Regions from separate parts of the Streptomyces sp. NPDC050856 genome, predicted to be linked through region 1. Evidence: riboswitches for the same ligand, from Rfam matches in the RefSeq annotation. Region 1 holds a riboswitch; each other region holds the start of a gene.

What was found. A riboswitch is a leader RNA that binds a small molecule or an ion and turns the genes downstream of it on or off. The one in region 1 is predicted to bind cyclic di-AMP.
Positions count from the first base shown of each region.
Region 2: linked by a shared signal. The riboswitch ahead of AB0H53_RS20060 (M23 family metallopeptidase) and the one ahead of AB0H53_RS10825 (LysM peptidoglycan-binding domain-containing protein) in region 1 are both predicted to bind cyclic di-AMP.
Region 3: linked by a shared signal. The riboswitch ahead of AB0H53_RS25140 (LysM peptidoglycan-binding domain-containing M23 family metallopeptidase) and the one ahead of AB0H53_RS10825 (LysM peptidoglycan-binding domain-containing protein) in region 1 are both predicted to bind cyclic di-AMP.
Region 4: linked by a shared signal. The riboswitch ahead of AB0H53_RS27005 (M23 family metallopeptidase) and the one ahead of AB0H53_RS10825 (LysM peptidoglycan-binding domain-containing protein) in region 1 are both predicted to bind cyclic di-AMP.

Region 1 is NZ_JBFAGV010000008.1:183,369-190,792, forward strand. It holds gene AB0H53_RS10800 (ATP-binding protein) at 1-529, opposite strand, end outside; gene AB0H53_RS10805 (cell division protein SepF) at 585-983, opposite strand; gene AB0H53_RS10810 (S1 family peptidase) at 1,843-2,952, opposite strand; gene AB0H53_RS10815 (phosphoribosyltransferase family protein) at 3,225-3,965, shown strand; gene AB0H53_RS10820 (transglycosylase family protein) at 4,008-4,376, opposite strand; cyclic di-AMP (ydaO/yuaA leader) riboswitch at 4,896-5,052, shown strand; gene AB0H53_RS10825 (LysM peptidoglycan-binding domain-containing protein) at 5,057-5,812, shown strand; gene AB0H53_RS10830 (DUF305 domain-containing protein) at 5,906-6,559, opposite strand; gene AB0H53_RS10835 (DUF6153 family protein) at 6,647-7,216, opposite strand.
Region 2 is NZ_JBFAGV010000022.1:53,378-60,801, forward strand. It holds gene AB0H53_RS20050 (pitrilysin family protein) at 131-1,471, shown strand; gene AB0H53_RS20055 (pitrilysin family protein) at 1,498-2,865, shown strand; cyclic di-AMP (ydaO/yuaA leader) riboswitch at 3,058-3,219, shown strand; gene AB0H53_RS20060 (M23 family metallopeptidase) at 3,233-4,003, shown strand; gene AB0H53_RS20065 (GntR family transcriptional regulator) at 4,346-5,035, shown strand; gene AB0H53_RS20070 (HPr family phosphocarrier protein) at 5,228-5,509, opposite strand; gene AB0H53_RS20075 (GNAT family N-acetyltransferase) at 5,590-7,424, shown strand, end outside.
Region 3 is NZ_JBFAGV010000035.1:14,297-21,720, reverse strand. It holds gene AB0H53_RS25165 (aspartate aminotransferase family protein) at 1-1,240, shown strand, start outside; gene AB0H53_RS25160 (XRE family transcriptional regulator) at 1,301-1,951, shown strand; gene AB0H53_RS25155 (DUF6126 family protein) at 1,965-2,132, shown strand; gene AB0H53_RS25150 (tyrosine-protein phosphatase) at 2,152-2,964, opposite strand; partial or broken gene AB0H53_RS25145 (alpha-galactosidase) at 3,144-4,552, shown strand; cyclic di-AMP (ydaO/yuaA leader) riboswitch at 4,862-5,019, shown strand; gene AB0H53_RS25140 (LysM peptidoglycan-binding domain-containing M23 family metallopeptidase) at 5,024-5,947, shown strand; gene AB0H53_RS25135 (SGNH/GDSL hydrolase family protein) at 6,118-6,924, shown strand; gene AB0H53_RS25130 (carboxymuconolactone decarboxylase family protein) at 7,096-7,424, opposite strand, start outside.
Region 4 is NZ_JBFAGV010000043.1:14,724-22,147, reverse strand. It holds gene AB0H53_RS27025 (FG-GAP-like repeat-containing protein) at 1-1,666, shown strand, start outside; tRNA gene AB0H53_RS27020 (tRNA-Lys) at 1,824-1,896, shown strand; tRNA gene AB0H53_RS27015 (tRNA-Met) at 2,032-2,105, shown strand; gene AB0H53_RS27010 (PP2C family protein-serine/threonine phosphatase) at 2,283-3,485, shown strand; cyclic di-AMP (ydaO/yuaA leader) riboswitch at 3,743-3,877, shown strand; gene AB0H53_RS27005 (M23 family metallopeptidase) at 3,889-5,034, shown strand; gene AB0H53_RS27000 (PrsW family intramembrane metalloprotease) at 5,096-6,427, opposite strand; gene trmB (tRNA (guanosine(46)-N7)-methyltransferase TrmB) at 6,472-7,266, opposite strand.

The DNA.
Region 1 (7,424 bases):
CCGTACCGAGCCGGTCGTCGGGCAGTGGGGCGCGGGTCACCGGAACGGCACCGGCCGTGTGCCACTCGGCCTGGACGGTACGGCGGCCCGGGTCGCGCAGCGCGGTGGCCAGCAGGGTCCGGCCGTCCCCGTCCGTCAGCCGCTCCCCGGCGACGCGGAGTTCCGGTTCGGCCTGGACGGCGAGGTCGAGGCGCAGCGGTCCGGCCGGACCGTCGACGGTGCAGCCGATCCGGAACCCGCGCCGGCCCTGTGCGTCGGCCCGCGCCCGGTCCGGCACGCACCCGGCCGCGTCCGGGAACGCGTGCACGAGCGGGGCGCCGGCGGCGAGCAGCGCCAGGGCCTCGTACCCCTGTAACGCGCTCGACTTGCCGCTGCCGCTCGCCCCGGTGAAGAGGGTCACCGGGGCGAGCGGGAAGACGGCACCGCGATGCGACTTGAAGGCGGACAGGCGCAGTTCGGTCAGGACCGGCCGGACGGGGCGCGCGGCGGGAGGCGCGACGGGGCGCGCGGCGGGGAGGGATGCTTCCATGGCCGGACCGTAAGGGGGCCACCGGCCGGTGAACCGTTACGCCCGAACGGCCTTCCTACGAATGGGGGACGGCCGACGCCGCTGCCCCCTCGACCTCCGTACCGACCGGCGCCAGCAGGAAGACATTGCGGTCGACCCGGTGCATACCGCTGCCGAGCCCGAAGACCACCCCGCTGCTGAAGTCCAGGATGCGCTTGGCCACCTCGGTGTCGGCCGCGGTGAGGTCCAGCAGTACCGGCACCTGTGCGACGAGGTACTCGGCGACTTCCCGCGCGTCCGCGAAGACCTGCACCCGCAGCACGACCATACGGCGCTGCTCGGCGGCCTCGTAGTCCTGCGGGATCGTGTGGTGATCGACCCTGGACGGCCACTCGTTGCGCCCCCGCAGCGGGACGACCTGGGCCAAGCCCTCCCACTGTTCGTCGGTGACGTCGTACCTCTCGTACCTACTCATGGGGCCATCCTCGCGCCCCTCACCCGTTCGGCCCAACTGCGACACGGGGCAACCCGGCGCCGGGTGCCCCGCTCAGCGCCGTGCCGGGGCCGCCGGAGACCCGGGGCCGGGCGACTCGGGAACCGGCCGCCCGCCACGCGGCGGTGCTGGACGACGTCCCCCGTCCCGGTCCCGACGAGCCGGCGCCGCCGAACGGCGGGCCCGGCGCGTATTCGGCCATGCGCATGACCGGATCAGCCTGGAAGGAAAGGGCCGGCGATCCGTACACCGCAATACTCCGACGTGCGCGAGTGAGGAATGGCATCGTTTTGGGGCCGGAAAGCGCATTCGCCCGCACGGAATGGACCCGGACGACTGGTGTGCGTTCCCGCGCCTCGCCGCGCAACCGGGTATCAAGCCGCCGACCAGTCCGGCGGGGGCTGTTTCGGTCGGCGATCTAAGCAGTGGAGGCGGGGCAATTCACCGGCGCCACCGGCTCGCACCAGGAATCCACGGCCGGGCCGGTTCGATCACGGCGTCACCATGGCCGGCCGCTGACCGGTCTCACCGTACGGGCCCGCCCCCGCGATCCCGTCATGGTGGGAACGATCGCCGAGGAGTTGGCGCACCGGCAGTCCACCAGCGTGCGTCCCGTCGTCCCGTCGTCCCACCGCGGCCGGCCCGGGGACCCGCGTTCCCGCGGAGGCACTCGGCCGCGGCAGGACTCGACCGCCCTGCTCCGCCGGCTCTCGTGGCGCGGCGTCAGCGGGGCCGTCGGCGGGTGCTGCCCACCCGGACTCCTGCCTGGCGGGGCACCGGGGCGGCGCCCCCGCCGGGCAGGCACCCGGTTGCGCGCCCTCGCGGACCGGGCCGCCGGGGGTCAGAGCGTTGCGCCGACGGCCGCGAGGGCGGTGGTGACCGGCTGGAAGAACGTCTCACCGCCGGAGGCGCAGTCGCCGCTGCCGCCCGAGGTCAGGCCGACGGCGCTGCCGTCACGGGTGAACAGCGAACCGCCGCTGTCGCCCGGCTCCGCGCACACATCGGTCTGGATGAGTCCGCCGACGGTGCCCTCCGGGTAGTTCACGGTGGCGTTCAGGCCGGTGACGGAGCCGCTGTTGAGCCCGGTCGTGCTGCCCATGCGGAACACCTCCTGACCGACCGCCGCCTCGGCCGCCCGGTTGATACGGACCTGCCGGCCGTCGCCGATGTCGACGGTGCTCGGCGCCTGGGTGGCGGGGTCGTCGTACGTGACGAGCGCCAGATCGCCGTCCCCGGGGAAGGTGGCCGCCTCGACGGTGCCGATCGGTGCGCCGCCCGCCGAGTCGGACCACTTGTCGGCGGCGACCCCGCAGTGGCCCGCGGTGAGGAAGCCGGGCCGGCCGTCCCGGGTGGTGACGTTGAAGCCGAGGGAGCAGCGGGAGCCGCCGGCGAAGATGGCGTCGCCGCCCTCGGCGAAGGGCTTGAACTCCCCGGCGGACTTCTGGATGCGGGCGGTGCCCTCGCCCAGTGCCCGCACGGCCGATTCCAGCTTGTTCCACTTGCCGCCGGTGACGGTGCGGTCCGCGGTGACGAGGATCTGGTTCGTCCTGGGGTCGACCGCCCACGCGGTACCCGGGATGGTGGCCCGGGTCCTCAGTGTGGCGGTGGCGGACGTCAGCCTGCTCATGCTGTTCTTGACACCACGGGGCACGGCCCCGGCCTCCCTGACCCGCGCGGCCGCGTCGCTGTCGTCGCCGGTGACGTTGACGACGAGCTGCCGCTTGTCGCGGTCGTAGTAGGCGCCGGCGTAGTCCTCACCGAGCTGGTCGGCCATCCGGGAGACCAGCCGTCCGGCCGCGGCCGGATCGAGCTTCTCGGCCCGCGCCGGGGCGTCGTTCTCGCCGGACTGCGAGGCGTTGGCCTGCGGCAGCAGAACGGCCGCGGCGGCGACGGCCACCGCGCCCGCTCCGGCGAGCACCGCCTTGCGCTTGGGTATGCGCCTGTGACTCAACTCGGTACCTCCTGTGTGACAACGGCCGGGTGCGGCATGCCGGTTGATACGCGGGAGGCGGGGGCAGCGTTCATCGACGGCCGGGCAGGGGGCCGCGAGCGGGCCGGGCACGGCGCCGGGGGGGAAGGTCGTTCGGGGGCGGGCAGCGGGTGCGGACGCGCTGCGGGCGGCCGGTTCATGGACGGCCGGCGGGGCGAGAAGGGAATGCGTAGAATGCCCGACCAAATGGATATTTCGCCTGGTTCGACCCGGGAAGTGAGGCGGCAGCCACCATGCTCTTCCGTGACCGCAGAGAGGCCGGGCGCCGACTGGCCGCCCGGCTGGCCGACCGGCAGCGGAGCGGGCAGCTGGAGAGTCCGGTCGTCCTCGCCCTGCCGCGCGGCGGCGTACCCGTGGCCGACGAGATCGCCAGGACCCTGCACGCGCCGCTGGACGTCCTGGTCGTACGCAAGATCGGCGCGCCGTTCAACCGCGAGCTGGGCATCGGCGCCCTGGCCGGCGAGGATCCGCCGCTCTACGACGAGCGGGCACTCACCCTGCTCGGCCTGGCACCCGACCGGCTGGCCGCCCAGGTGGCGCGCGAGCGTGCCGAGCTGCGCCGGCGGGAGGCGCTGTACCGGGGCGGGCGCCCCGCGCCGGAGCTGCGCGGCCGGTCGGTGGTCCTCGTCGACGACGGCCTGGCCACCGGGGTCACGGCACGCGCCGCGCTGCGCGCCGTACGCGCCATGGAGCCGTCCCTGGTACTGCTGGCGGCACCGGTGTGCTCGGACCAGGCGGCCACGGCGCTGGACGCCGAGGCGGACGATCTCCTGTGCCTGCACCGGCCCCGGCACTTCGAAGCGGTGGGCCAGTGGTACGAGGACTTCACCCAGGTCCGCGACGACGAGGTGCTCGCCGTGCTGAGCGCCGCGCGCCAGGAGCGGGACAGCACGGACGGAGCAGCCGACGCGGACGGGGCGGGCGGGACACACGGGGCACAGGGGGCGGCAGAGGGCCGTCGGCGGGACGGCTGAGCCCTCCGCTGGGAGGGGGCACGACGGCCGGCGCCCGGCCGCTCAGCGCCGGGCGCACGCCCAGGCGCCCATGCCCTGCATTCGGGCGAGCTTCCGGGCCGTCGCGATCTGCTCGCCCTTCGTCGCCAGGTCGGCGCGCGGCGCGTACTTGCGGCCCCCCGCGGCGATCCAGCTGGACTGGGTGAACTGCAGACCGCCGTAGTGACCGTTGCCGGTGTTGGCGTGCCAGTCGCCGCTGGACTCGCACTCGGCGATGGCGTCCCAGTCGACCCGTACGGCGAGCTGCGGAACGGCGGCCCGGGCACCGTCCGGTGCGGCGACCAGCAGGGCGGCTGCCGCCTGGGCGCAAAGGGTCGCGGTGAGCAGCAGCCTGACGGGCCCTCGGGTGGGCCGCTGGGAATGACGGAGCATCAGTTCTCCTCGGTTCGACGGACCCGCCGCCATGACGGCCGGCAGGCTGAGTACGACCGTAGGGGCGCGAACCGCCCCCGGCACGTGCTGTTGGGCCCATCGGGTCAAGGGGCTTCCGGGACGGGCGGCGTACCCGGTTCGAGCGGAGCGGGACCGCGCCACCATGAGGGCAAATACACATATGGGCGATTTACCGTTATGACCCGAGAAGCCGGAATAAGAACCCGTTGACCCACTTGCCGATATTTCAGCTCCCGCTGTCCGGCGGGCGGTTCCCGACGTTGTCCGTGAGATGGGTCACTCGACGGTTCTCCGGGCGCCGGAGCGGGCAGGGCCCCGTTTTCGTTGCGGTGCAACGGAAATCGGCTTTTCCGGCTCGATTTGGATCACGCAATTCGTCCCGCTCCGGTCCGCCCGGCGAATCGCGCGGTCGAATTCGGGGCTTGTCCGGTCCGGACGTTCTCGCCTACGGTCACCGTCAGTCCGGGTGGACCGCCGAATCCTGCCGCCGCCCGGAAACCCCACCACCCACTCATTCACGTACGGCAGGAGCGGGGGACCCAGGTAAGCCGCCGTTCCGGAATTCCGGAACGACTCGGGGTGAAGTCGCACGCATGCGACCGGGCATCTCCAGCCCGAACCCGACAGCTCACCTCGCAGGCGACGGAGAGGAATTCGGCATGTCCGCACGAGGAAAGCACCGTCGGTCCAAGTCCAATGCGCTCACCCGTGGTCTCGTCGCCGCCGGAACGGGTGGCGCCGCGCTCGCCCTGCCGATGATCGGCGCGGCCACGGCCAGCGCGGCGACCGCCTCCCCGGTCACCGCGCCGAAGGCGGCGGCCACGACCTACTCCGTGGTCGCCGGCGACTCCCTGTCCACGATCGCCGAAGAGCACGGGGTGAGCGGTGGCTGGAAGAAGCTGTACCAGGACAACCGCGCTGCCGTCGGCGCGGACCCGTCGCTGATCCGTCCCGGCCTCAAGCTGACGATCGCCGCGAAGACGAACGCGAAGCCCGCGACGGTCACGGCCACGGCCACGAAGACCGCGGCGCCCGAACGGGCCGACCGTTCCGCCCAGCGGAGCACGCCCGTCGCGGCCCGGCCCGCGACGTACGCCGACAACCTCGACGGCTGGATCCGCGAGTCACTGGCCATCATGGCCCGCGAGGGGATCCCCGGCAGCTACGAGGGCATCCACCGCAACATCATGCGTGAGTCCTCGGGCAACCCGCTGGCCATCAACAACTGGGACTCCAACGCCGCCGCCGGTACGCCCTCCAAGGGCCTGCTCCAGGTCATCGATCCGACCTTCCGCGCCTACCACGTGCCCGGTACGTCGACCGACAGCTTCGACCCGGTCGCCAACATCACCGCCGCGTGCAACTACGCCGCGGACCGGTACGGCTCCATCGACAATGTGAACGGTCCCTACTGACCGGTCCTCGCCGTACCGGCGGGCGGAGGGAGCGGCGGCCGGCGGGCCGCCGCTCCCCTCGCCCCGCCGGGGCCGCGGTCGCGGCCGGTGGTGTCAGTTCCCGCCGAGCAGCTTCCTCATACGGGCGATCTCGGCGCTCTGCGTGCGGACGATCTCCCCGGCCATGTCCTTGGCGGGCCGGTACGCCCCCTGGGCCTGTACCGTCCTGGCCATCGCCACCGCGCCCTCATGGTGCTCGACCATCATCTCCAGGAACGCGGTGTCGAAGGCCCGGCCGGAGGACTTCCTCAGCTCGGCCATCTGCTGTGGCGTCATCATCCCCGACATCCCGGGCATGGGGCTGTGCCCGGTGTGCGCGGTGCCGGCGCCCTCCTCGGGGACGTCCTCGCCCCACCCGGTGAGCCAGCCCGACAGGGTCTTGATCTCCGGCCCCTGAGCCTTCTCGATCTCCGCGGCGAGCTTCTTGACCTCGGGGGACTGAGCCCGGTCCGGCGCCAGCCCGGCCATCTCGATCGCCTGCCGGTGGTGCGGGATCATCCCCTTCGCGAAGGAGACGTCGGCCGCGTTGTGCCCGCCCTGCCGGGCGGAGGCCGTGGCGGTGGGCGAGGGCGTGCGGGCGGCCCTGTCGTGTTCGCCGTGGCCGGCCCGGTCGCCGTCCCCGCCGCCGCAGGCGACGAGGACGAGGGCGGCGGCGGCGGTGGCGGCCACCGCGGCGGTACGGCGGGCGAGTGAACGGTGTGCGGTCATGGTGGTGCGACTCCTGTCCGGTGTACTGCGTGGGGGCATGGCGTCCGACGGCGTCACCGGCCGGGTGGCCGGGGCGCCGGGCCCGCTCTATATCCGCAGGAGTTGCAGTGCGCTCAGTGAGGGCGGGGCGCGCCCGCCGGTTCCGTCGACCGGCACGGACGCGGGCGCGTCCGCCGCCTGGCGGGCGACCACTCCGGTCGCGGCGAGTCCGGGCAGGGCGGGCGCGCCGCTCGTGCCGCCGGCCGCGCAGGTGGCGTCGGCGTGCTCGGCGTGTCCGCCGGTCGCCCCGCCACCGTGCCCGGCGTGTTCGGCGTGCCGGCGACCGTCGCGTGCGGCCTCGCCGGTGCCCGCGCCGCCCGCGGTATCCGCGGTGTGCGGGTGCGCGTGGGCCGGCTCGGCCGGGTCCCCGTGCGCCACGGACGACGCCGTCGCCGAGGCGGCCGGCGGAACCCCGTGAGCCGGGGTGACGGAGGAAGCGGAGGAACCGGACGAACCAGAGGCGGCAGCGGGCGCCCAGCCCGGGACGGGCGCCGGCAGCGAGACAGCGGGGCTCAGCCCGTGCATGGCGAACACACCCGTCAGCACGGCGAGCACCAGCAGGGCGTACGTCCCCGCCGCCCTCCCGGGCCGGGCCCCGCGCCGCGTCCGCTGACTCATGCCCGCATCCTAATCGGCGCGTCTCCGTACCGCGTTCCGGCCCCGTCACGACCCGCCCCCACGGGGGTCGCGCCCCGCGCCGGCCGCCGGTGGCCGGGCACCGGCGACGCCCGCCGACCCGTGGCCGGCCGGCCACCCGCCCGGCCCGCCCGTCGGGTCCCGGATCGGTCCGTGCCCGGGACCGGATCGCCGCCTTCCGGGCACCGCG
Region 2 (7,424 bases), on a different contig from region 1:
CAACGCCGACCGCGACCCGGAAGAGGGAAGGAACGAGGATCCGGGAACTTCGCCAGGTGCGACTCCGCTTGCATACAGTGGCAGGACTTTCCACGACTGGACTTTTCCACATGCGATCGAAGGGACGTACATGCCCATGGGTCACACGGCCACAGCCCAGGCCGGCTCCGGCGGCCTGACAGCGACCGAGCACCGCCTGGCCAACGGCCTGCGCGTGGTGCTCTCGGAGGACCACCTGACCCCGGTCGCCGCGGTCTGCCTCTGGTACGACGTCGGCTCGCGCCACGAGATCAAGGGCCGCACCGGCCTCGCCCACCTCTTCGAGCACCTGATGTTCCAGGGCTCGAAGCAGGTCCACGGCAACGGCCACTTCGAGCTGGTGCAGGGCGCGGGCGGCTCGCTCAACGGCACCACCAGTTTCGAGCGCACCAACTACTTCGAGACCATGCCCGCCCACCAGCTGGAACTGGCCCTGTGGCTGGAAGCCGACCGGATGGGCTCGCTCCTCGCCGCGCTCGACGAGGAGTCCATGGAGAACCAGCGGGACGTCGTCAAGAACGAGCGCCGCCAGCGGTACGACAACGTTCCCTACGGCACGGCCTTCGAGCGGCTGACCGCCCTGGCCTACCCGGAGGGCCACCCCTACCACCACACCCCGATCGGCTCCATGGCCGACCTGGACGCCGCCACCCTCGAGGACGCGCGGAACTTCTTCCGCACGTACTACGCGCCGAACAACGCCGTCCTGTCGGTCGTCGGGGACATCGACCCCGAGCAGACGCTCGCCTGGATCGAGAAGTACTTCGGCTCCATCCCTTCCCACGAGGGCAAGCAACCGCCGCGGGACGGCTCGCTCCCCGACGTCATCGGCGAGGAGCTGCGCCACGTCGTCGAGGAGGAGGTCCCCGCCCGCGCCCTGATGGCGGCCTACCGGCTGCCGCACGACGGCACGCGCGAGTGCGACGCCGCCGACCTGGCCCTGACCGTACTCGGCGGCGGTGAGTCCTCCCGGCTGCACAACCGCCTGGTGCGCCGCGACCGCACGGCCGTCGCCGCCGGCTTCGGCCTGCTGCGGCTGGCCGGGGCACCCTCCATGGGCTGGCTGGACGTGAAGACCTCCGGCGGGGTGGAGGTGCCGGACATCGAGGCCGCCGTGGACGAGGAGCTCGCCCGGTTCGCCGCCGAGGGCCCCACGCCCGAGGAGATGGAGCGCGCCCAGGCCCAGCTCGAACGCGAGTGGCTGGACCGGCTCGGCACGGTCGCCGGCCGCGCCGACGAACTGTGCCGGTACGCCGTGCTGTTCGGCGACCCGCAGCTCGCGCTGACCGCCGTCGAGCGGGTGCTGGACGTCACCGCCGAGGAGGTGCGGGCGGTCGCCGAGGCCCGGCTGCGCCCCGACAACAGGGCGGTGCTGGTCTACGAACCCGTCAACGCCGACCGGAACGAGCAGGAAGAGGGGGCGGACCAGTGACCGACGCCGCTGTGTCCCTGACGAGCATGGAATTCCACCCGCAGCCCCGGCCCGGCACCGCCACGCCGTGGGCGTTCCCCGCGCCCGACCGCGGCACCCTGGACAACGGCCTGACGGTGCTGCGCTGCCACCGCCCCGGCCAGCAGGTGGTGGCCGTCGAGCTCTTCCTCGCCGCCCCGCTGGACGCCGAGCCCGAGGGCCTCGACGGCATCGCCACGATCATGGCGCGCGCGCTGTTCGAGGGCACCGACAAGCGCTCGGCGGAGGACTTCGCCGCCGAGCTGGAGCGCTGCGGGGCCACGCTCGACGCGCACGCCGACCACCCCGGTGTCCGGGTCTCGCTGGAGGTGCCGGCCTCCCGGCTGGCGAAGGCCCTCGGCCTGCTCGCCGAGGCCCTGCGCGCGCCGGCCTTCGCCGACAGCGAGGTGGAGCGCCTGGTGCACAACCGGCTGGACGAGATCCCGCACGAGACGGCCAATCCGTCCCGGCGCGCCGCCATGCAGCTCTCCAAGGAGCTGTTCCCGGCCACCGCGCGCATGTCGCGTCCCCGCCAGGGCACCGAGGAGACCGTCGCCCGGATCGACGCCGCGGCCGTACGCGCCTTCTACGACGCGCACGTCCGGCCGGCCACCGCCACCGCCGTGGTCGTGGGCGACCTGACCGGCATCGACCTGGACGCGGTGCTGGCCGACACCCTGGGAGCCTGGACCGGCGACACCGCACAGCCCCGCCCGGTACCGGCGATCACCGCCGACGACACCGGCCGGATCGTCATCGTGGACCGCCCGGGCGCCGTGCAGACACAGCTGCTCATCGGCCGTATCGGCGCCGACCGGCACGACCGGGTCTGGCCGGCCCAGGTCCTCGGCACGTACTGCCTGGGCGGCACGCTCACCTCCCGGCTGGACAAGGTGCTGCGCGAGGAGAAGGGCTACACCTACGGCGTCCGGGCCTTCGGCCAGGTGCTGCGGTCAGGACCCGAGGGCAACGGCGCCGCGATGCTCGCCATCAGCGGCTCGGTGGACACCCCCAACACCGCCCCGGCGCTGGCGGACCTCTGGCAGGTGCTGCGCACCCTGGCGGCCGACGGCCTGACCGACGCGGAGCGCGAGACGGCCGTCCAGAACCTGGTGGGCGTCGCCCCGCTCAAGTACGAGACGGCGGCTTCCGTCGCGGCGACCCTCGCCGACCAGGTGGAGCAGCACCTCCCGGACGACTTCCAGTCGCGGTTGTACGCGCGCCTGGCCGAGACGGGGACCGTGGAGGCGACCGCCGCGGTGGTGAACGCCTTCCCGGTGGACCGGCTCGTCACCGTGCTGGTGGGCGACGCCGCCCAGATCAAGGAGCCGGTCGAGGCCCTCGGCATCGGCGAAGTCACGGTGGTCACCGGCTGATTGAGTGCCGCTCACGGAACCCCGGCGTCCACTTGGACGCCGGGGTTCTGCGGTATGTCCGTTTTCATACGGAGGTTCGGGGTCTGCCGTGTGGCGTGCGCTACAAAAACACGCGTTTGTTTGGCGATTGAAAGATCGGACGCTTAGCGTCTGATGCGCTGTCCGAACGGTACCCGCCGCACCCGCGGCACCGGGCAGCCATCGCCGAGTCCCCGAGGCGCGAGCCTGGGGAGCCGGGGACCCACTCAGTCCCTGGGGTGAATCGGACGCCTTCGCACCCGTGCGGAGGGGCCCGTAGGAGACCTTCCTGCTCCGAACCCGTCAGCTAACCCGGTAGGCGAGAAGGAAGGAAAGGACCAGCCCCTTCATGGCGTTCACCCGTGCCACCGGGAAGCACCGTGCCCCCAGCCGCATGACCCGTACGCGCGCCGGCGCCGCCGGTGTCGCGGCACTGGCCACCACCGGGGTCATCACCACCCTCGCTTCCCCGGCGCTCGCCGCCGACGCGGACGTCCGCTCCCTCGAGGACACCGGCCTCAACCAGGCCGTCATCACCGACACGCTGGCCGACCAGGTCGACGAGCAGGCCGAGGCCCAGCAGCGCGAGGCCGAGGAGGCCGAGGCGAAGGCGAGGGCCGAGGCGGAGGCCAAGCGCATGGCCGAGGCCCGCGCCGAGGCTGCCCGCGAGGCCCGGGAGCGCGCCGCCCGGGACGCCGAGCGCAAGCGGCTCAACTCCTTCCAGTCCCCGATCAGCGGCTCGTACGTCACCACCGGCTACCGGTCCGGCGGCTCGCTGTGGTCCTCCGGCAGCCACTCCGGCGTCGACTTCCGGGCCGCCTCGGGCACCCCGGTCGTCTCCGTGGGCTCCGGCACCGTCGTCGAGGCCGGCTGGGGCGGCGCGTACGGCAACAACGTCGTGATCCGGATGCAGGACGGCACCTACACCCAGTACGGCCACCTGTCCGCCGTCCAGGTCTCGGCCGGCCAGACGGTGACCCCGGGCCAGCAGATCGGCCTGTCCGGCTCGACCGGCAACTCCACCGGCCCGCACCTGCACTTCGAGGCCCGCACCAGCGCCGAGTACGGTTCCGACATGGACCCCGTGGCGTACCTGCGCTCGCACGGCGTCAACGTCTGACCCCGCGCACACCGCTTCGCGAAGGCCCCGGCCCGCCAGGAACCGTCCTGGTGGCCGGGGCCTTCGCCGTACCCGCTCCCGTGCCCCGCCGCTCGCCGCGGCCCCGCACCCGCAGCCAAAGCCCCGCACCCGCACCCGCACCCGCAGCCAAAGCCCCGCATCCGGAACCGCCGGGCTCGCGCCGGACCGGGCCCCCGCGCCGCAGCCGGGAACAGCCGCCTTCCGGCCGGGAGATTTCCCCGAATCCAACATTCCGGGATCGGAAATTCCGGCCCGCTGCAATAGAGTTGCCGAACAGACGTCGAACAACTGGTGCCACACGGATCAAGTCGGAGGTTCGGTATGCGCGTTCCTGCGCACTCGGTGTGCACGGCGATCCGCGACGACATCGTCTCCGGTGTCCTGGAGCGGGGCGGCCGGCTCACCGAGGAGCAGCTGGCGCGCCGCTACGGCGTTTCCCGGGTCCCGGTCCGCGAAGCGCTGCGGACCCTGGAGTCCGAGGGGTTCGTGGTCAGCCGCCGGCACATCGGGGCCTGCGTCGCCGAGCCCACCGAGCAGGAGGCCGCCGACCTGCTGGAGATCCGTACGCTGCTGGAACCGCTCGGCGCAGCCCGGGCGGCCCGGCGCCGTACCGAGGCACACCTCAAGGTGCTGCGCGGCCTGGTCAGGCTGGGTCAGGAGCGGGCCCGCCGGGGGCAGGGCGAGGACCTGCGCTCGCTGGGCGGCTGGTTCCACGAGACGCTCGCCCAGGCGTCCGGCAGCCCGGGGCTGACGGCGCTGCTCACCCAGCTCCGGCACAAGATCGACTGGATGTACGCGGTCGACAGGACCGCCCAGCCGGTCGAGACCTGGGCCGAGCACGGCGCGATCGTCGACGCCGTGGCGCGCGGTGACGCGGAACGGGCCCGGGCGCTCACCGCGCTGCACGCGGAGCGCTCGCTGGGCGCCCACCGGCTGCGCCGCCCCGAGCCGCTCTCCGGCCGGGTGAGGACTTCGCAACATCCCGTCAACACGGCCGGCGCCCGGAATTAACGGCGCGGCCGTATACAGAGGGGGCGCCGGACCGGGTGCTGTTTTCCGCGCCCGGAATTCCCCGGCGAAATGACGTACCCGGGAGAATTCTCCGCGGAAAAACAGCGGAGCCGTACCGCCCGGAATTCCAGGGCGATACGGCTCGGCCGTGATGTCTCCTCGGCCGCGCGGCGGCGCGGGCGACCGGACGGGTCAGACCGTCTCGGGGAGCTCGTCGAGTCCCTCGGAGACCAGCTTCGCCAGGCGGTCCAGGGCGGCGTCCGCTCCCTCCGCGTCCGAAGCGAGTACGACCTCCTCGCCGCCCTGCGCGCCCAGGCCGAGCACCGCGAGCATCGACGCGGCGTTGACCGGGTTGCCGTCGGCCTTGGCGATCGTCACGGGGACGCCGGCGGCCGTGGCGGCACGGACGAAGATGGAGGCGGGGCGGGCGTGCAGGCCCTCGGCCCAGCCGACGTTGACGCGGCGCTCAGCCATGGTGTTGCCCTTCGAGTCCTAGCGGTTGTCTAGACCAGTCTCTCATGTCGTGCCGGGTGGTCTCACCGTACCCTTGCCCCATGCGGACCCCGTCGGATCAGCCGGAGCACGTCTACCCCGACCACTGGGAGGCCGACGTGGTGCTGCGGGACGGCGGCACCGCGCGGATCAGGCCGATCACCACCGACGACGCGGACCGTCTGGTCAGCTTCTACGAGCAGGTCTCGGACGAGTCGAAGTACTACCGGTTCTTCGCGCCGTACCCCCGGCTCTCCGCCAAGGACGTGCGTCGCTTCACCCACCACGACTACGTCGACCGGGTCGGCCTGGCGGCCACCGTCGGCGGCGAGTTCATCGCCACGGTCCGCTACGACCGGATCGACGAACGGGGGCGTCCGGCCGGCGCCCCCGCCGACGAGGCCGAGGTCGCCTTCCTGGTCCAGGACGCCCACCAGGGCCGGGGTGTCGCCTCCGCGCTGCTGGAACACATCGCGGCGGTCGCCCGGGAGCGCGGCATCCGGCGGTTCGCGGCCGAGGTGCTGCCCGCCAACACCAAGATGATCAAGGTGTTCACGGACGCCGGGTACACCCAGAAGCGCAGCTTCGAGGACGGCGCGGTCCGCCTCCAGCTCGACCTGGAGCCCACCGACCGGTCGCTCGCCGTGCAGCGCGCCCGCGAGCAGCGCGCCGAGGCGCGCTCCGTGCAGCGTCTGCTCGCGCCCGGCTCGGTCGCCGTCATCGGCGCCGGCCGCGCCCCCGGCGGCGTCGGCCGCACCGTGCTGCGCAACCTGCTGGGCGCCGGGTTCACCGGACGCACCTACGCGGTCAACCGTGCCCTGCCCGAGGAGGGCGCCTCGCTCGACGGCGTGCCCGCCTTCCGTTCGGTCGGCGACATCGGCGAGCCGGTCGACCTGGCGGTCGTCGCCGTACCGGCCGAGCGCGTCCCCGAGGCCGTCGCCGACTGCGGCGAACACGGCGTCCAGGGGCTGGTCGTGCTCTCCGCCGGCTACGCCGAGCAGGGCGCCGACGGGCGGGAGCGGCAGCGGGAGCTGGTCCGCCAGGCCCGCTCGTACGGCATGCGCATCATCGGCCCGAACGCCTTCGGCGTCATCAACACCGCGGGGGCCGTCCGGCTCAACGCCTCCCTCGCGCCGGGGTCCCCGGCCACCGGGCGGATCGGGCTGTTCACCCAGTCGGGCGCCATCGGCATCGCCCTGCTGTCCGGGCTGCACCGGCGCGGGGCGGGCCTGTCGTCCTTCATCTCGGCCGGCAACCGGGCGGACGTCTCCGGCAACGACATCCTTCAGTACTGGTACGAGGACCCCGACACCGATGTCGTGCTGCTCTACCTCGAATCGATCGGCAACCCGCGCAAGTTCACCCGGCTCGCCCGGCGCACGGCGGCGGTCAAACCGGTCGTCGTGGTCAAGGGCGCCCGGCACAGCGGCAGCGCCCCGCCGGGCCACGCCGTGCCGGTCACCCGCATCCCGCACGCCACGGTCTCCGCCCTGCTCCGGCAGGCCGGCGTGATCCGCGTCGACACGGTCACCGAGCTGGTCGACGCCGGCCTGCTGCTGGCCGGCCAGCCGCTCCCGGCGGGCCCGAGGGTGGCGATCCTCGGCAACTCCGAGTCGCTGGGCCTGCTGACGTACGACGCCTGCCTGACCGAGGGGCTGCGCCCGCTGCCACCGCTGGACCTGACGACCGCCGCGACCCCGGAGGACTTCCGCGTGGCCCTGGCAGGGGCGCTGCGGGACGACGCCTGCGACGCGGTCGTGGTCACCGCCATCCCCTGGGTCGGTGAGAACGGGACGACCGAGTCCGGCGACGGCCAGGTGCTGGCCGACGCCCTGCGCGCCGCCTCGGCCGCCTCCCCGGCGAAACCGGTCCTGGTGGTCCACGTCGAGATGGGCGC
Region 3 (7,424 bases), on a different contig from region 1:
CTACTTCTGGGACGCCGACGGCAGGGACTACCTCGACATGCTCGCCGGGTTCGGTGTGATGGGGGTCGGCCGCCACCACCCGGTCGTACGCAAGGCGCTCCACGACGTCCTGGACGCGTCACTGGCCGACCTGACCCGCTTCGACTGCCAGCCCCTGCCCGGTCTGCTCGCCGAGCGGCTGCTGTCCTACTCGCCCCACCTGGACCGGGTGTTCTTCTCCAACAGCGGCACGGAAGCGGTGGAGACCGCGCTGAAGTTCGCGCGGTACGCGACCGGGAAACCGCGCGTGGTGTACTGCGGGCACGCCTTCCACGGGCTGACCACCGGCTCGCTGTCGGTCAACGGCGAGAGCTCCTTCCGGGACGGCTTCGCTCCACTGCTGCCCGACACGCCCGTCCGGCTGGGCGACCTGGACGCCCTGGAGCGGGAGCTGCGGCGCGGTGACGTCGCCGCCTTCGTGGTGGAGCCGATCCAGGGCAAGGGAGTCAACGAGGCCCCGCCCGGGTTCCTGCGCGCCGCCCAGGACCTGCTGCGCGCGCACAAGGCGCTGCTGATCCTGGACGAGGTGCAGACCGGCCTGGGGCGGACCGGCGACTTCTACGCCCACCAGCACGAGCCGGGTGTGGAGCCGGACCTGCTGTGCGTCGCCAAGGCGCTGTCGGGGGGCTACGTGCCGGTCGGCGCCACCCTCGGCAGGGACTGGATCTTCAAGAAGGTGTACTCCGCGATGGACCGGGTGCTGGTCCACTCGGCCAGCTTCGGGGCGAACGCCCAGGCCATGGCGGCCGGACTGGCGGTGCTGTCGGTCATGGAGGACGAGGAACTCGTGGCGAACGCGCGGCGCACCGGTGAGCTGCTGAAGTCGCGGCTCACCGCGCTGGTGGACCAGTACGAGCTGGTGCACGCCGTGCGCGGCCGGGGGCTGATGATCGGCATCGAGTTCGGCCGGCCGTCGTCGCTCGGCCTGCGCGGCCGGTGGACGGTGCTCCAGGCGGCCCGCAGGGGCCTGTTCGCCCAGATGGTCGTGGCGCCGCTGCTGCAGCGCCACCGCATCCTCACCCAGGTCTCCGGGGACCACCTGGAAGTGATCAAGCTGCTTCCGCCACTGATCATCGGAGAGCGGGAGGTCGACCGGTTCGTGGAGGCCTTCCGGGCGGTGATGGACGAGGCGCACGAGGGAGGCGGGCTGATGTGGGACTTCGGCAGGACCCTGATGCGGCAGGCGGTGGCAGGCCGCTGAGCGTTTTACCTCCCAGGTAAAAAAGTTGCCTCTCAGGCACGGTCCTGGCCCAATGGACCCATGAAGGTCCCTTCCCCGGAGACGGCCGAGGTGCCGGACGGCGGGCTCCCGGACGACGGCCCACTGCCCGCCCCCGATCTCGACGTCGCGCCCCAGCTGCGCTCCCTGCGCCGCCGCCGCGGCCTCACCCTGGAGGCCGCCGCCCGGCGCGCGGGCCTGTCGCCGGCCCACCTGTCCCGTCTGGAGACCGGCCGCCGACAGCCGTCGCTGCCGATGCTGCTCGGCCTCGCCCGCATCTACGGTACGACGGTGTCCGAACTCCTGGGAGAGGTGGCGCCGGAACGCGACCCCGTGGTGCGGGCGGAGCGCGCCGAGCCCGCCGAGGCCGGCGGCTGGACCTACGTACCCGCCGGAGCGCCGGGCCGGGCCATGCAGGCCCTGCGGGTCACCGTCCCCTACGCCAGCCAGGGCGAGCTCGTCCGGGTGCACCCGGGTGAGGAGTGGCTGTACGTCCTCGGCGGCAGGGTGCGGCTCGTCCTCGGGGAGGCCGTGCACGTCCTCGACCCCGGCGACAGCGCCCACTTCGACTCACTGACCCCGCACCGCATCGCCGCCGCCGGACGGGACGGCGCCGAGCTGCTCTTCGTCCACACCCTCATGCAGAGCCCGGCCGCCGAGCTGTGCCTCGGCGGCGACACCCACCACCACTGACGGGAAGCCGGCCATGACCGACGACGCACACCCCCTGCGCGAGAAGCGGCCCGCGGGCGAGGCCGAGGAGCGGAAGTTCCCCCGCGGCCTCGTCATCCGGCTCTTCGCCTACCTGGTGGCGGGCCACCTGTTCGCGGCCTTCCTCTACCTGCTGTTCGCCCTGGGCGGCCAGAACCAGTAGCGGCCGGCGGCTTGTCGGGTCAGCCCTCGTCCAGCAGCCGTTCGCGCAGCCGCTCACGGGTCTCGGGGGAGAGGCCCAGCCCCTCGGTGAGGTAGCGCTCGCTCGTGCCCCAGGTCTCCTCGATCGTCTCGAACGCCGCCGTCAGGTACTCCCGGCGCGCGTCGAACAGCGGGCCGAGCAGCTCCATCACCTCGGCCGACATCCCGGCGGGCGAGGAGTCGCTGCGGCGCACCTTGTAACGGCGGTGCGGGTCGTTGGACTTGAGGTAGTCCTCCTCGATCGCGTCCCGCTCCACGCCGACCGCCAGCAGGGCCACCGCGATCGACAGCCCCGCCCGGTCCTTGCCCGCCGCGCAGTGCATCAGCGCCGGGACGCTGTCCTCGGCCAGGGCGTGCAGGACCCGGCTGTGCTCGGCGGTGCGCCCCTTGATGATGACGCGGTACGACGCGGTCATCCGCGCCGCCGCCTTTCCGTCCGCCAGGATGTCCCTGAGCTGGTCGATGTCGCCGTCGCGGACCATCGTCCAGAACTCCGCGCCGTCGGCCGGGTCGGTGAGCGGGATGTTCACGTTCCGTACGCCGGGCAGCTCGACGTCGGGGCCTTCCAGCTTCTGGTCGGCGGCGTTGCGGAAGTCGAAGACGGTGTGCAGACCGAGGCCCGCCAGGAACGCCGCGTCCTCGGCGGTGGCGTGCGCCAGGTGGCCGCTGCGGAACAGCCGGCCATGGCGCACCCGGCGCCCGTCCACGGTCGGAAGCCCGCCCACGTCACGGAAGTTGCGCACCCCGGTCAGTGCGGGTTCGGTCGAGGGAACCTGTGGCAGCTGCTGTGTCACGGGGGCTCCTGACGTGTCTGCCGTCGGCGCTGGTCGCCGACGATGTCGCTGGTCCGACGATACGACATCGGTACCTCGGGCAATCGTCCCCGGCACGGGCGCGGTTCCCTTGCCCGCGCCGGGGGCCGCGCCGGAAGGTGTGCGGGTCTGGCCGGTGCTGTGCGACCCCTGGGGGCCGCATGATCGAGACGGTGGGGGAGCGGCGGCGGATCCGGCTGCTCACCGGGGCGACGAGCGGCTACGCGCTGCATCTGACGGACACCGACGAGCTGCTCCACCCGCACTGGGGCCGCGTGTCACGGCCGCCGGCGCCGAGGCGCTCGCGGCGCGGCCGCTGCCTCAGTACCGGCCCTTCGAGTCGCGGCTCGACGGGCACGAGGAGTACCCGGTGGAGGGCGGGCCGCGTTTCGCGCGGCCCGCCCCGGCCGTCCGTCGACACCTCCCGGGAGCGGCAGTCGGCGCTCGCCCGCCGGGCCGCCGCCCTGGGCGTCGAGCTGTTCGTGGACGACGACGGCTGGTTCCGGGGGCGCGCCGGCGACCGGTCCGGGCGGGGGGACTGGGAGCCGGACCCGGACCGCTTCCCCGGCGGCCTGCGGCCCCTGGCGGACGAAGTGCACGGGCTCGGCACGGGGTGCGGCATCCGGGTCGAGCCGGAGATGGCCAAGCCCGACAGCGACCTCCACCGCGCCCGCCCCGACTGGGCGCAGCACCGGCCGGGTCGCCGCGGGACCGAGTTCCGCAACCAGCTGGTGCTCAACCTCGCCCGGCCGGACGGGCGGGAGCACCTGTGGGAACGGCTGCACGGGCTGCTGTCGTCCACCCCCGTCGACTTCGTGAAGTCGGACTCCAACCGGTGCTTCACGGACGCCGGCTGGCCGGGGGAGCCCTACCCGGAACGGCTCCGGGTCGAGCATGTCCGCGCGCTGTACGACCTGCTGGACCGGCTGCGCGCGGCACGTCCCGGTGTCGCCTTCGCGTCCTGCTCGGGCGGCGGCGGCCGGGTGGACCTGGGGGTCCTCTCCCGGACCGACCAGGTGTGGACCTCCGACAACACCGACCCGCTGGACCGGCTCGCCGTCCAGTACGGCTTCGGCCAGCTCCACCCGGCCCGGGTCATGGCCGCCTGGGTCACCGACAGCCCCGACGTCCACCTCAACGGGCGGACCGGCTCTTCGCGCCTCCGGTTCGTCAGCGCCATGGCCGGGGTGCTGGGCCTGGGTGGTGACCTGACGCGGTGGAGCGTGCGGGAGCTGGACGAGGCGCGGCGGTGGGTGGAGCTCCACAAGAGCATCAGGCCCGTGGTGCGGCTCGGTGAGCTCCACCGGCTGCGGGCACCGGGGGGCGACGGGCTGAGCACCGTGCAGTGCGCCCTCGGTGACGACGTCGTCGTACTGGCCTGGCTCCCGGCGCAGCGCCACGGGGAGCCGCCACCCCCGGTGCGGCGCGCGGGCTCGACCCGCGGGCGGGCTGCGTGTGCCGGGACACCGGCGAACCGCACCGGGGTTCTGTCCTGATTCACCATGTTTTGCCCACCGGGTTGACCGGTGACCTGGATGCGACCGTCATCCGGCTGCGCCGGGGGTGTTGAGCGGACTCGGTGGAGATAGTGGCTTCTGTCCGTATTGAGGCTTAGGTGTAACGTGCCCCAAAAATAGGGTAGATGGGGCGAGGGGCGTGAGCAGCGTCATAACGGTGACGGTCCGTGGCGAAAGCCCGGACCCAAATTCCGTGCGCAGAACGGAAATGCATGATCCGTAATCCACGCAGGGTGACCGGAATTACGCAGCGCCCCGCCGGCGGGGAATGCGCCGGGGAAAGGGGCGGCTTGTTCCGGCCGACCCGGCTGCCTTACGGTCACGGCAATCCGGCCGGACCGCCGAATCCTGCCACCGGTCGGAATTCGCACCCACCCACGCGCGGCAGGAGCGGGGGACCCAGGTAGTTCGCCGATCCCGGAATTCCGGGACCGGCTCGGGGTGAAGTCGCGTCGACCACGCGGCCGGGCAGCTCCAGCCCGAACCCGACAGCTCACCTCGCAGGCGCCGGAGAGGAATGCACCATGCCCGCGAAGGGTAAGCACCGCCGTCCCAAGTCCAGCCCCCTCACGCGCGGTTTCGTCGCCGCCGGTACGGGCGGCGCCGCCATCGCGCTCCCGCTGCTCGGCGCCACCGGCGCCCACGCCGCCTCGACGAGCGCCCCGGCCGCCGCACCGCAGCAGGCCGCAACCGCCGCCGCCGAGACCGCCCCCGCGTCCGCGCAGAAGGCCGTGCGGAAGGCCGCCCCCCGGACGTACACCGTGGCCGCCGGGGACTACCTCGCCAAGATCGCGCACAACAAGAACGTCAAGGGCGGCTGGCAGCAGCTGTACCGCGACAACCGCCAGGTGATCGGCGAGGACCCCGCCCTGATCCTGCCCGGCATGAAGCTCACGCTGGGCGCCAAGCCCTCCGCGAAGGCCGCCCCCGCCAAGCCCGAGGCGGCCCCGGCCGAGCCGAAGGCGGCGGAGACCCGGACCGAGTCCCGCGCCTCCCGCTCCGCCACCAAGGCACAGGCGCCCGCCCAGCCGCAGACCAGCGGCTCCGGCTTCACCGCCCCGGTCTCCGCCGGTGTCACCACCCCCTACCGCGCCTCCGGCTCCATGTGGTCCTCCGGTTACCACACCGGTGTCGACTTCGCGGCCCCCTCCGGCAGCACCGTGAAGGCGGTCGGCCCCGGCACCGTCGTCTCCGCCGGCTGGAGCGGCGCCTACGGCAACGAGGTCGTCATCCAGCACAGCGACGGCAACTACTCGCAGTACGCCCACCTCTCCTCGCTGTCCGTCTCGGCCGGCCAGACCGTGACCGGCGGCCAGCAGATCGGACTGTCCGGCTCCACCGGCAACTCCAGCGGCCCGCACCTGCACTTCGAGATCCGCACCGGACCCGGCTACGGCTCCGACATCGACCCGGTGGCCTACCTGCGCCAGCACGGCGTCTCCGTCTGACGCCCCCTCGGGCCCCGCCCGACCCCCCGCCGCCCGGCACCCCGACGACCAGGGAGCCGGGCAGCGGCGTATTCCGGCTTGGCCAACTCTTGACCGGTGGCGTATCTCACCATCCGTCAACCCCTCTTACGGTCGCGTAGGTCACATCGCGGGGTGAAGGATGTGGTGCCGTGGCAGACGATTCGACATTCAGAGACAGGAACGCGCACAGATACGTATTCGGGTCGTACGCGGCGATCGGTGACAGCTTCACCGAGGGCGTGGGGGACCCCGGACCGGACGGACGGTTCGTCGGCTGGGCGGACCGGCTCGCGGTCCTGCTCGCCGACCGGATCCCGGAGCCGGAGGACTTCCGGTACGCCAACCTGGCGGTACGCGGCCGGCTGCTCGACCAGATCGTCGAGGAACAGGTGCCCAGGGCCAAACAGCTCGCTCCCGACCTGGTGACCTTCTGCGCGGGCGGCAACGACATCATCCGGCCCGGCAGCGACCCCGACGAGGTGGCCGAGCGCTTCGAGCGGGCCGTCGCCGACCTGGCCCCGGCGGTCGGCACGGTCCTGGTGACCACCGGGTTCGACACCCGGGACGTGCCGGTCCTGCGCCGCCTGCGCGGCAAGATCGCCACCTACAACGGGCACGTGCGGGCCGTCGCCGACCGCTACGGCTGCCCCGTGCTCGACCTGTGGTCGCTCAGGTCCGTCCAGGACCGGCGGGCCTGGGACGGTGACCGGCTCCACCTCTCGCCGGAGGGCCACACCCGGGTCGCCCTGCGTGCCGGTCAGGTGCTCGGGCTGGAGGTCCCCGCCGACCCGGACCAGCCGTGGCCGCCGCTGCCGCCGCGCGGCACGCTCGAAGTGCGCCGCGACGACATCCAGTGGGCGCGCGAGTACCTGGTGCCGTGGATCGGCCGCCGGCTGCGCGGCGAGTCGTCCGGCGACCACGTCTCCGCCAAGCGCCCGGACCTCCTGCCGCTGTGAGGGGCGGGAGGCCGGGGCCGGCCGCGCCCCGCCCGGAGCCGGCGCCGCATCCGGCCGGCCCGGGGTGGGACCGGTCGCGCATCCGCGCATCCGTGCATCCGGCGAACCCGCGGCCGAGGCCCGGGCCGGGCCCGGTCGTGCCCCGCCCGGCCCCCGGCCGCCCCTGGGTCGTCAGCGGGGCCGCACCTCGCAGTGGTCCCTGAACCCCTGGCTGGTCAGTCCCAGCGCGGCGTTCATGCGGGAGCGCAGGTTCTCCACCGCGACCATCGCGGTCAGCTCGACGAACGCCGCCTCGCCCAGCTCCCGGCGCAGCCGCTCGGCCAGTTCGTCACCGACCGTGGGCGGGCTCGCGGTCATCGCCTCCGCGTACTCCAGCACATCGCGCTCCAGCGGTGTGTACGCACCGCTGTCGCGCCACACCGGCACATCCCGCAACTTGCGCTGGTCCATGCCGTGCCGGGTGCTCTCCCAGTACCCGAAGTCGAGGCACCAGCCGCAGC
Region 4 (7,424 bases), on a different contig from region 1:
CGACTCCCGGATCGTGGACGCCACCGGCCGCTACTCGGTGATCGACGCTCCGGGCGGTACCCAGTACATCGGCGACCTGGGCAGCCCGCGCAACGGCCATGTCGCCCTCACCCGGCCCTCGTCCGCCGCCACCGTCTGGGGCACGACGTTGTGGACGCCGGGCCGGAGCGCGGGCACTGTCGCCTGGTACGACCTCAAGTCGAAGAAGACCTCGCCGGACCTGGCGCTCGGTTCGGGGTGCGTGCCCAACGAGCTCCAGGCCGTCGGCCGGTGGGTCCACTGGACCTGTGGCTCCGGGGCGAGCGCCAAGGCGGGGGTGTGGGACCAGAAGACCCGCACGAGCACGCCCGTCCCGGCCGGCCGGGCACGCCTCGGGGACGGCTTCCTGGTCCGTGAGGAGGGCGAGAGGCTGCTGCTCACCGACTTCCACACGGCCACCGGTGCGGCGGCGACGACCCCGTTCGCGGACGTGCCGGGCGACGCGCCGTGGGCCGTCGACAAGTTCGGCGGGCACGTCGCGTACACGGACGCCGAGCAGCGGATCCGCATCAGGCCGGTGACCGTGCCGCGCTCCCCGGTCGGTCTGGTCGAGTCCGAGGTGGAGGACTGGATCGCCATCGGCGCCGGGGCCGACCACAACCCCGCCTGGGACGGTGCCTGGCAGCTCTCCCGGCCGCCGGTGCGCTGGGGCGTCGCCATCAAGGACGCGGGGGGCCGCACCGTACGGACCATCGCCTCCGCCGAGCGCGCGGGCGCGCGGATCAGCGTCTCTTGGGACGGCAGGGGCGACGACGGGCGCATCGTGTCCGGCGAACCGCACACCTGGACGCTGAGCGCCGACGCCGGTGAGGGCACGCGGGTGGTGCAGGGCGGGAGGATCGCCGTGTCGGGCGGGGCCACCGGCTTCCGCGACTACGGCGGCAACGGTGTCGCGGAGCTGTTCACCAAGCAGGCGGCCACGCTCTCGGCGCACGAGGGCATGACCGCGGCATCGGACTCGGGCGCGAGCCTCTCGCAGCGCGGCGGCTGGTCGGACGTCAACCAGGTGCTGCCCTTCGGGGACATGGACGGCGACCGCTGCAACGACCTGGTCGTCCGTACCACCGCCGGTGACCTCGACCGCTACAGCGGCCGCTGCCAGGGCGTCCCGGCCGCGACCGGGCCCAAGGTGCGGATCGGTTCCGGCTTCAACGCCTTCGACGCCCTGGTCACGCCCGGCGACCTCACCGGTGACGGCCGCGCCGACCTGCTGGCCCGCCAGCGCTCCACCGGCGCCCTGTACCTGTACGCGGACAACGGCGCCGGAGCCCTCAAGGGCGGGGTGAGGCTGGCCGGTTCGTTCACCGGCCTCACCCTCGTCGGTGCCGGCGACCTGACCGGCGACGGGCACGGCGACCTGCTGGCGCGGGACGCGGGCGGCGAGCTGTGGCGGTACGACGGCACCGGCACCGGCACGCTGAAGGCGCGGGTGCTGGTCTTCAAGGACTGGGGGGCCGGCCGCAACGCCTTCGTGGGCGCGGGCGACATCGACGGGGACGGCAGGAACGACCTCGTCTCCCGGGACACCAGCGGCAAGCTGATGCGCAACAGCGGTGACGGCAAGGGCTCGTTCAGGGGCACGGTCGTCATCGGCACCGGCTGGCAGCGGTACGGCTCGATCCACTGACGGCCGGTCGGGGAGCACCCGGCGCAGGCGGGTCACGGCGACCGGCACAGGCGGGTCACGGCGACCGGCGCAGGCTGGTCACGGCGACGGCGCCCGATAACCGATACCCGATCGGATACCGGGCGCCGTCCGGCTATGCTCGGGGATGACTCGCCGAGGGCCCTTAGCTCAATTGGCAGAGCAGCGGACTTTTAATCCGTTGGTTGTGGGTTCGAGTCCCACAGGGCCTACCGAAAGCGGCGCCCCGTCCGGCACTCCGGGCGGGGCGCTTCCCCGTTCCGGGCCCCCGCCGGACCGGCCGGCGGGCGCCGCGCCGGAAACTGGTAGGGATCTTGCTCCGGATGGCGTAAGGTTGTGTTCAACGACGCGGGGTGGAGCAGCTCGGTAGCTCGCTGGGCTCATAACCCAGAGGTCGCAGGTTCAAATCCTGTCCCCGCTACTGATGGACGAAGGCCCGGTGCATTGCGCACCGGGCCTTCGTCGTGTGCCCGCGCGGGCCCGGTGTCACCCGATCGGCCGGTGGCGGGCCGCCACCCGGCGCGGCTCCGGCCGGCCCGGGCGGGGCGGGGTACCGTCCGCAGCCGTGGGCGGACCCGGCAGGAGAGCAGTGGTGGGGATGCGGGCGCGACGCGGCGGCGGGGCCGGCGGTCCGGGCCGGCGCCGGCCCGGGCGCGCGGGCGCCCGCCGGTTCCTCGGCTTCGTGCGGGCGCTGCCCGCCCTGCTCATCGCGGGGGGAGTGGTGTACGACCTGCTCACACCGCCCCGGTTCACCGCCGTGCCGCTGTTCGCCGCCGCCCCGCTCGTCGCGGCACCGTTCTTCGCCGCCCGCACCACGTCGCTGGCCGGGCTGCTCGCGCTGCTGGCCGTGTTCGTCCTGCACCTGCACAACGGCACGCTGTTCGCCGCGCCGGCCCTGACCGAGCTGCTCACCGTGCTGACGGTCGCCGCGCTGGCGCTGCTCGTGAACCGGGTGGTGCGGCGCAGCGGCGAGCGGCTGGCGTCCGCGCGGGTGATCGCCGAGACCGCCCAGCGGGCCGTACTGCCCAACCCGGGCCCCCGGATCGGCGGACTGCGGGTGGCGGCACGCTACGAGGCGGCGCAGGCGGACACCTTCATCGGCGGGGACCTCTTCGCCGTACAGGACACTCCGCACGGGGTGCGGCTGGTGGTGGGGGACGTGCGGGGGAAGGGCCTGGGCGCGGTGGAGACGGTGGCGGTGGTCATCGGGGCGTTCCGGGAGGCGGCCGAGCAGGAGAGCTCGCTGGAGGGTGTGGCGCAGCGGCTGGAGCGGGCGCTGGCGCGGGAGGGGACGCGGCGCGACGGGCTGGACGCCTTCGAGGGGTTCACCACCGCCGTACTGGCCGAGATCCCGCGCGGCCAGTCCGTGGTGCGGGTGGTCGACCGGGGCCACCCGGAGCCGTTGCTGCTGCACCCCGACGGGAGCCTGGAGGTGCTGGCGCCCGCCGTGTCCGCGCTGCCGCTGGGCATGGCCGAGCTGGGGACGTGGCCGGACCGGGCGTACCAGGCGCCGTACCCGCCGGGGGTGACGCTGCTGCTGTACACGGACGGGCTGTCCGAGGCGAGGGACGCCGACGGTGTCTTCTACGACCCGGTCGGGCGGCTGTCCGGCCGGGTGTTCGCGGACCCCGACGAACTGCTGGACACGCTGGTGGCCGAGGTGCGGTCGCACACCGGTGGCCGCGCCACCGACGACCTGGCGCTGCTGGCGGTGGCCCGGCCCGGTGAGGGGCCGGCTGCGGAGGGCCGTCCCGGCGAGGGCCCGGCTGCGGAGGGCCGCCGGGACCGTCACAGGGCGTGAGCGCCGGGCGGTCCGGTGCGTAACGGTTGACTCACGATCAGAAAATCCCGCGGGTGTCGGGGTTTCCACCTGCGCCGAAGGGGTCCGGGAAGTCGGCCTGATGGCCGGTCAACTCGCCCGCATATGCCCGCATCTGCGGCGAAAGGTCCTGCCCGCAGTAGTTAATGATCAGTAGGAACGGCTTGGAATCCGGACCCCACCTCTATTAACGTTCGATAACGCAGCGCGGTCGTCCCAGCCGTCGCAAGAGACGGCACCGTGCGCATGCGCCGAATTCCGCAAGGGAACCGGGGAACCACACCTTGGGGTGAATCGGGCCGAGCACCGGCCCGTAGGAGACCTTCCTGCTCCGAACCCGTCAGCTAACCCGGTAGGCGAGAAGGAAGGAAAGGAGTGCGCCCCCGTGGCGTCCAACAGGCCTGCCCCCGAAGCCCCTTACGCTGCCTCTCCCGCCTCGTTCGGTACTTCGGGTATCCCGGACGCCGCCCCGGTAAACGGGGAGTGGGAGGAATGGAACCCGACCGAGGAAACGGTCCGCCCGGTCCGCGGCCGTCACCGTGTGGTCAAGCAGCGCGGCGGCCTGGCCCGTAGCTCCACCGTCCTGGGCGTCGGTGTCATCGCGGCGGTCGGCGCGGGCGGCATGGCCACCGCGAAGGACAAGCCCCCGGTCTCCATATCCCTGCCGGACCTTCCCGGCGCGATCGCCGACAGCCTGCCGGACGCCGCCTCCCTGCCGGGCGTCGGCTCCCTGATCTCCGACGACTCCGACGGCTCCGACGCCGCGGACACCCCCAGGACCGGTACCGCCGCGCTCTCCTCCGCCGCCTTCACCGCCACCGGCGCCGAGGGGCAGCCCGCCGGGACCGGGGCGGACGCCGGAGAGGCCCTGCGCGCCCGCATCCTCCAGCAGGCCGAGCAGCAGCAGGCGTCCGCCGCCACCGAGGCCAAGGCCGCGGCCGAGAGGGCCGCCGCCGAGCAGGCCGCGGCCCAGGCCCGGGCCCAGCAGACCGAGGCCGAGAAGAAGGCCGACGAGGCGCTGGCCGCCGCACGGGCCAAGGCGGCCGCCGAGGCGGAGGCCAAGAGCGAGGCGAAGGCCGCGGCCGCCGCCGAGGCCAAGGCGGAGGAGCAGGCCCAGCCCGGGCCCTCCGGCGGCTACTCGCTGCCGACCTCCTCGTACACGATCACCTCGACCTACGGCCAGGCCGGCAACATGTGGTCCTCCGGCTACCACACCGGCCTCGACCTGGCCGCGCCCACGGGCACGCCCGCCAAGGCCGTGTACGGCGGCACCGTCAAGTCGGCCGGCTGGTCCGGTTCGTACGGCTACCGCATCGTCCTGGAGCTCCAGGACGGTACGGAGGTCTGGTACTGCCACCTCTCCTCGATGACGGTCGGCGCGGGGCAGCAGGTCGCCAGTGGCGAGACCATCGGCCGGGTGGGCGCCACCGGCAATGTGACCGGGCCGCACCTGCACCTGGAGGTGCACACGCCGGGCGGCGCCGGGATCGACCCGCTGTCGTGGCTGCGGGGCAAGGGCGTCACCGTCTGAGCCCGGCCCGCGGGACTCCGGCAGCTCCGGCGGTTCACCCCCCGACGCCAGGGCTGCCGGCTCACCCGTACCGGTACGGGTTGTACCCGCCGTAGTCCCGGTACGGGGGCGGCGTCCACACCCGGCCGGTCGCCCGCGCCGCGTAGGTGAGCGCCGGTCCGGCCACCTCCTTGCGCTGCCACAGGTGGTGCAGCAGCTCCTGTTCCCGGGCCATGAAGTCCGGGCCCACCGCGCCCCGGCGGGCCCGGTGGCGCAGGAACGCCAGCGACGTCGCGAACGCCTCGTACTCACCGACCGCGCGGGCCGCCGCCTTGCCGTGGGTGCGGGCCGCCCAGTCGCGGGCCATGCCGCGCGCCCGCATCGAGGACAGGGCGACCGGCTCGGCGGGGGAGAGCCAGCCGGCCGCGGCGTACGCGGGCAGCTCGCCCGAGACCGTGCGCAGCTCGCGCTGGCGGCTCCAGACCGCCAGCCAGGTCAGCAGCCCGAAGGCGGGCACCATGAAGGCCGCGTACACGGCGTAGAACGCCCAGGGACCGAACGCCGCCGAGCCGTTCCACAGCGCGTGCGTGCCCATCGCCAGGATCAGCCCGAGCACGGGCAGCGCGACACGGCGGAACCGCTCGCGGCGCGCGGTGAGGGCGGCGATGCCGAAGCCGATCCCGGTCAGCACGGTGAAGAGCGGATGCGCGAACGGCGACATCACGATCCGCACGAAGAAGGTCGCGGCCGTGACGGACGCGAAGCCCGACATCCCGAACTCCTGGTCCTCCAGGAAGGCGCTGCCCAGGTACAGGATGTTCTCGGTGAAGGCGAAGCCGGTCGCGGTGAAGCCGGCGATGACGACGCCGTCGACGATGCCGGTGAAGTCCCGTCTGCGGAAGAGGAAGACCAGCAGTACGGCGGCGGCCTTCGCGCTCTCCTCCACGACCGGGGCTATGACGGTCGCGCCCAGCGTGTCGGCGGCCGAGGGGTCCGCGGTGGCCGTGGCTATCCAGCGGGTGGCGAAGGTGTTGGCGACGATCGCCACGAGCGCGGCGGCGCAGGCTCCCCAGGCGAACGAGAACAGCAGGTTCCACCAGGGTCCCGGCTCGACCCGGTCGAGCCAGCGGAAAGCCGCCATCAGCAGCGGCACGGGGAGCAGCGCCAGGCCGAGGCCGACCAGGAAGCCGTGCGTACCGGTCTGCTCCCGGACCATGGCGAGGATCACCAGACCGCACAGCGCGAGCAGCGTGAACACCACCGCGGCGCGCACCGCCTTGCTGCGCCAGAGGGCGCGGCGGGGCTTGTAACGCCATCGGGACCGCTCCGGCACGGCGTCGAACGACGGCTCGCGTTCGTACGCCGGTACGGCCGGACCGGGGGGCGCGGAGTGCTGCAGGGACGACTCGGACACCCGACGACCCTAGCGAGGGCCACTGACAGGGCGCGACGGGACGGTCACATGTCCGGCCGGCGGCGCTCGTCCGGGTCGCGGCGCGCGAACAGCAGGTCGTGCACGACGTGGCCCTTGTCCAGCCCCTGGCCCTCGAACCGGGTGAGCGGCCGGAAGGCGGGGCGGGGCGCGTAGCCGCCGTCGGGCCGGGTGTTCACGAAGTCGGGGTGCGCGGTCAGCACCTCCAGCATCTGCTCGGCGTACGGTTCCCAGTCCGTGGCGCAGTGCAGTACCGCCCCCGGCTTCATCCGGGTCGCGGCCAGGTCCAGGAACTCGGGCTGGATCAGCCGGCGCTTGTGGTGCCGCTTCTTGGGCCAGGGGTCGGGGAAGTAGACGCGGACGCCGTCGAGGGCCGCGGGCGGCAGCATCTCGCGCAGCAGGATGATCGCGTCGCCGTTGGCCACCCGTACGTTGCTCAGGCCGGCCTTCTCGGCGAGCGCCAGCAGGTTCCCCTGGCCGGGGGTGTGGACGTCGACGGCGAGGACGCCGGTCGAGGGGTCGTCGGCGGCCATCTGCGCGGTGGCCTCGCCCATCCCGAACCCGATCTCCAGCACCACCGGCAGCCCGCCGAACAGCTCGCCCAGGTCCAGGACCCGCTGCCCGTCGATGTCGAGCCCCCACACGGGCCACAGCCGCCGCAGCGCGTCGCCCTGGCCGGGCGTGACACGGCTGCGGCGCGGCTGGAAGCTGCGGATGCGCCGCTCGAAGTGGGACCCGGCGGGGTCGGGCGAGGGCCCCTCGGGGAAACGGGGCTCACCCTTGGGGCGGCGGTGCACGGCGGCTTCACGGGACTCAGACACAATGCCCCGATTCTACGGCGGCCCCGGTGCCCACCGGCCGGTGCGGGCGGGGGCGGTCCCGCGAGGGCGGTGCGGCACGCGTGGCACAGCGCGGGCGGCCGACGCGGACGCGGCCGGGGTGGGCGGACGCGGGCGGGTGGCTGGCCGGACGCGGGGCG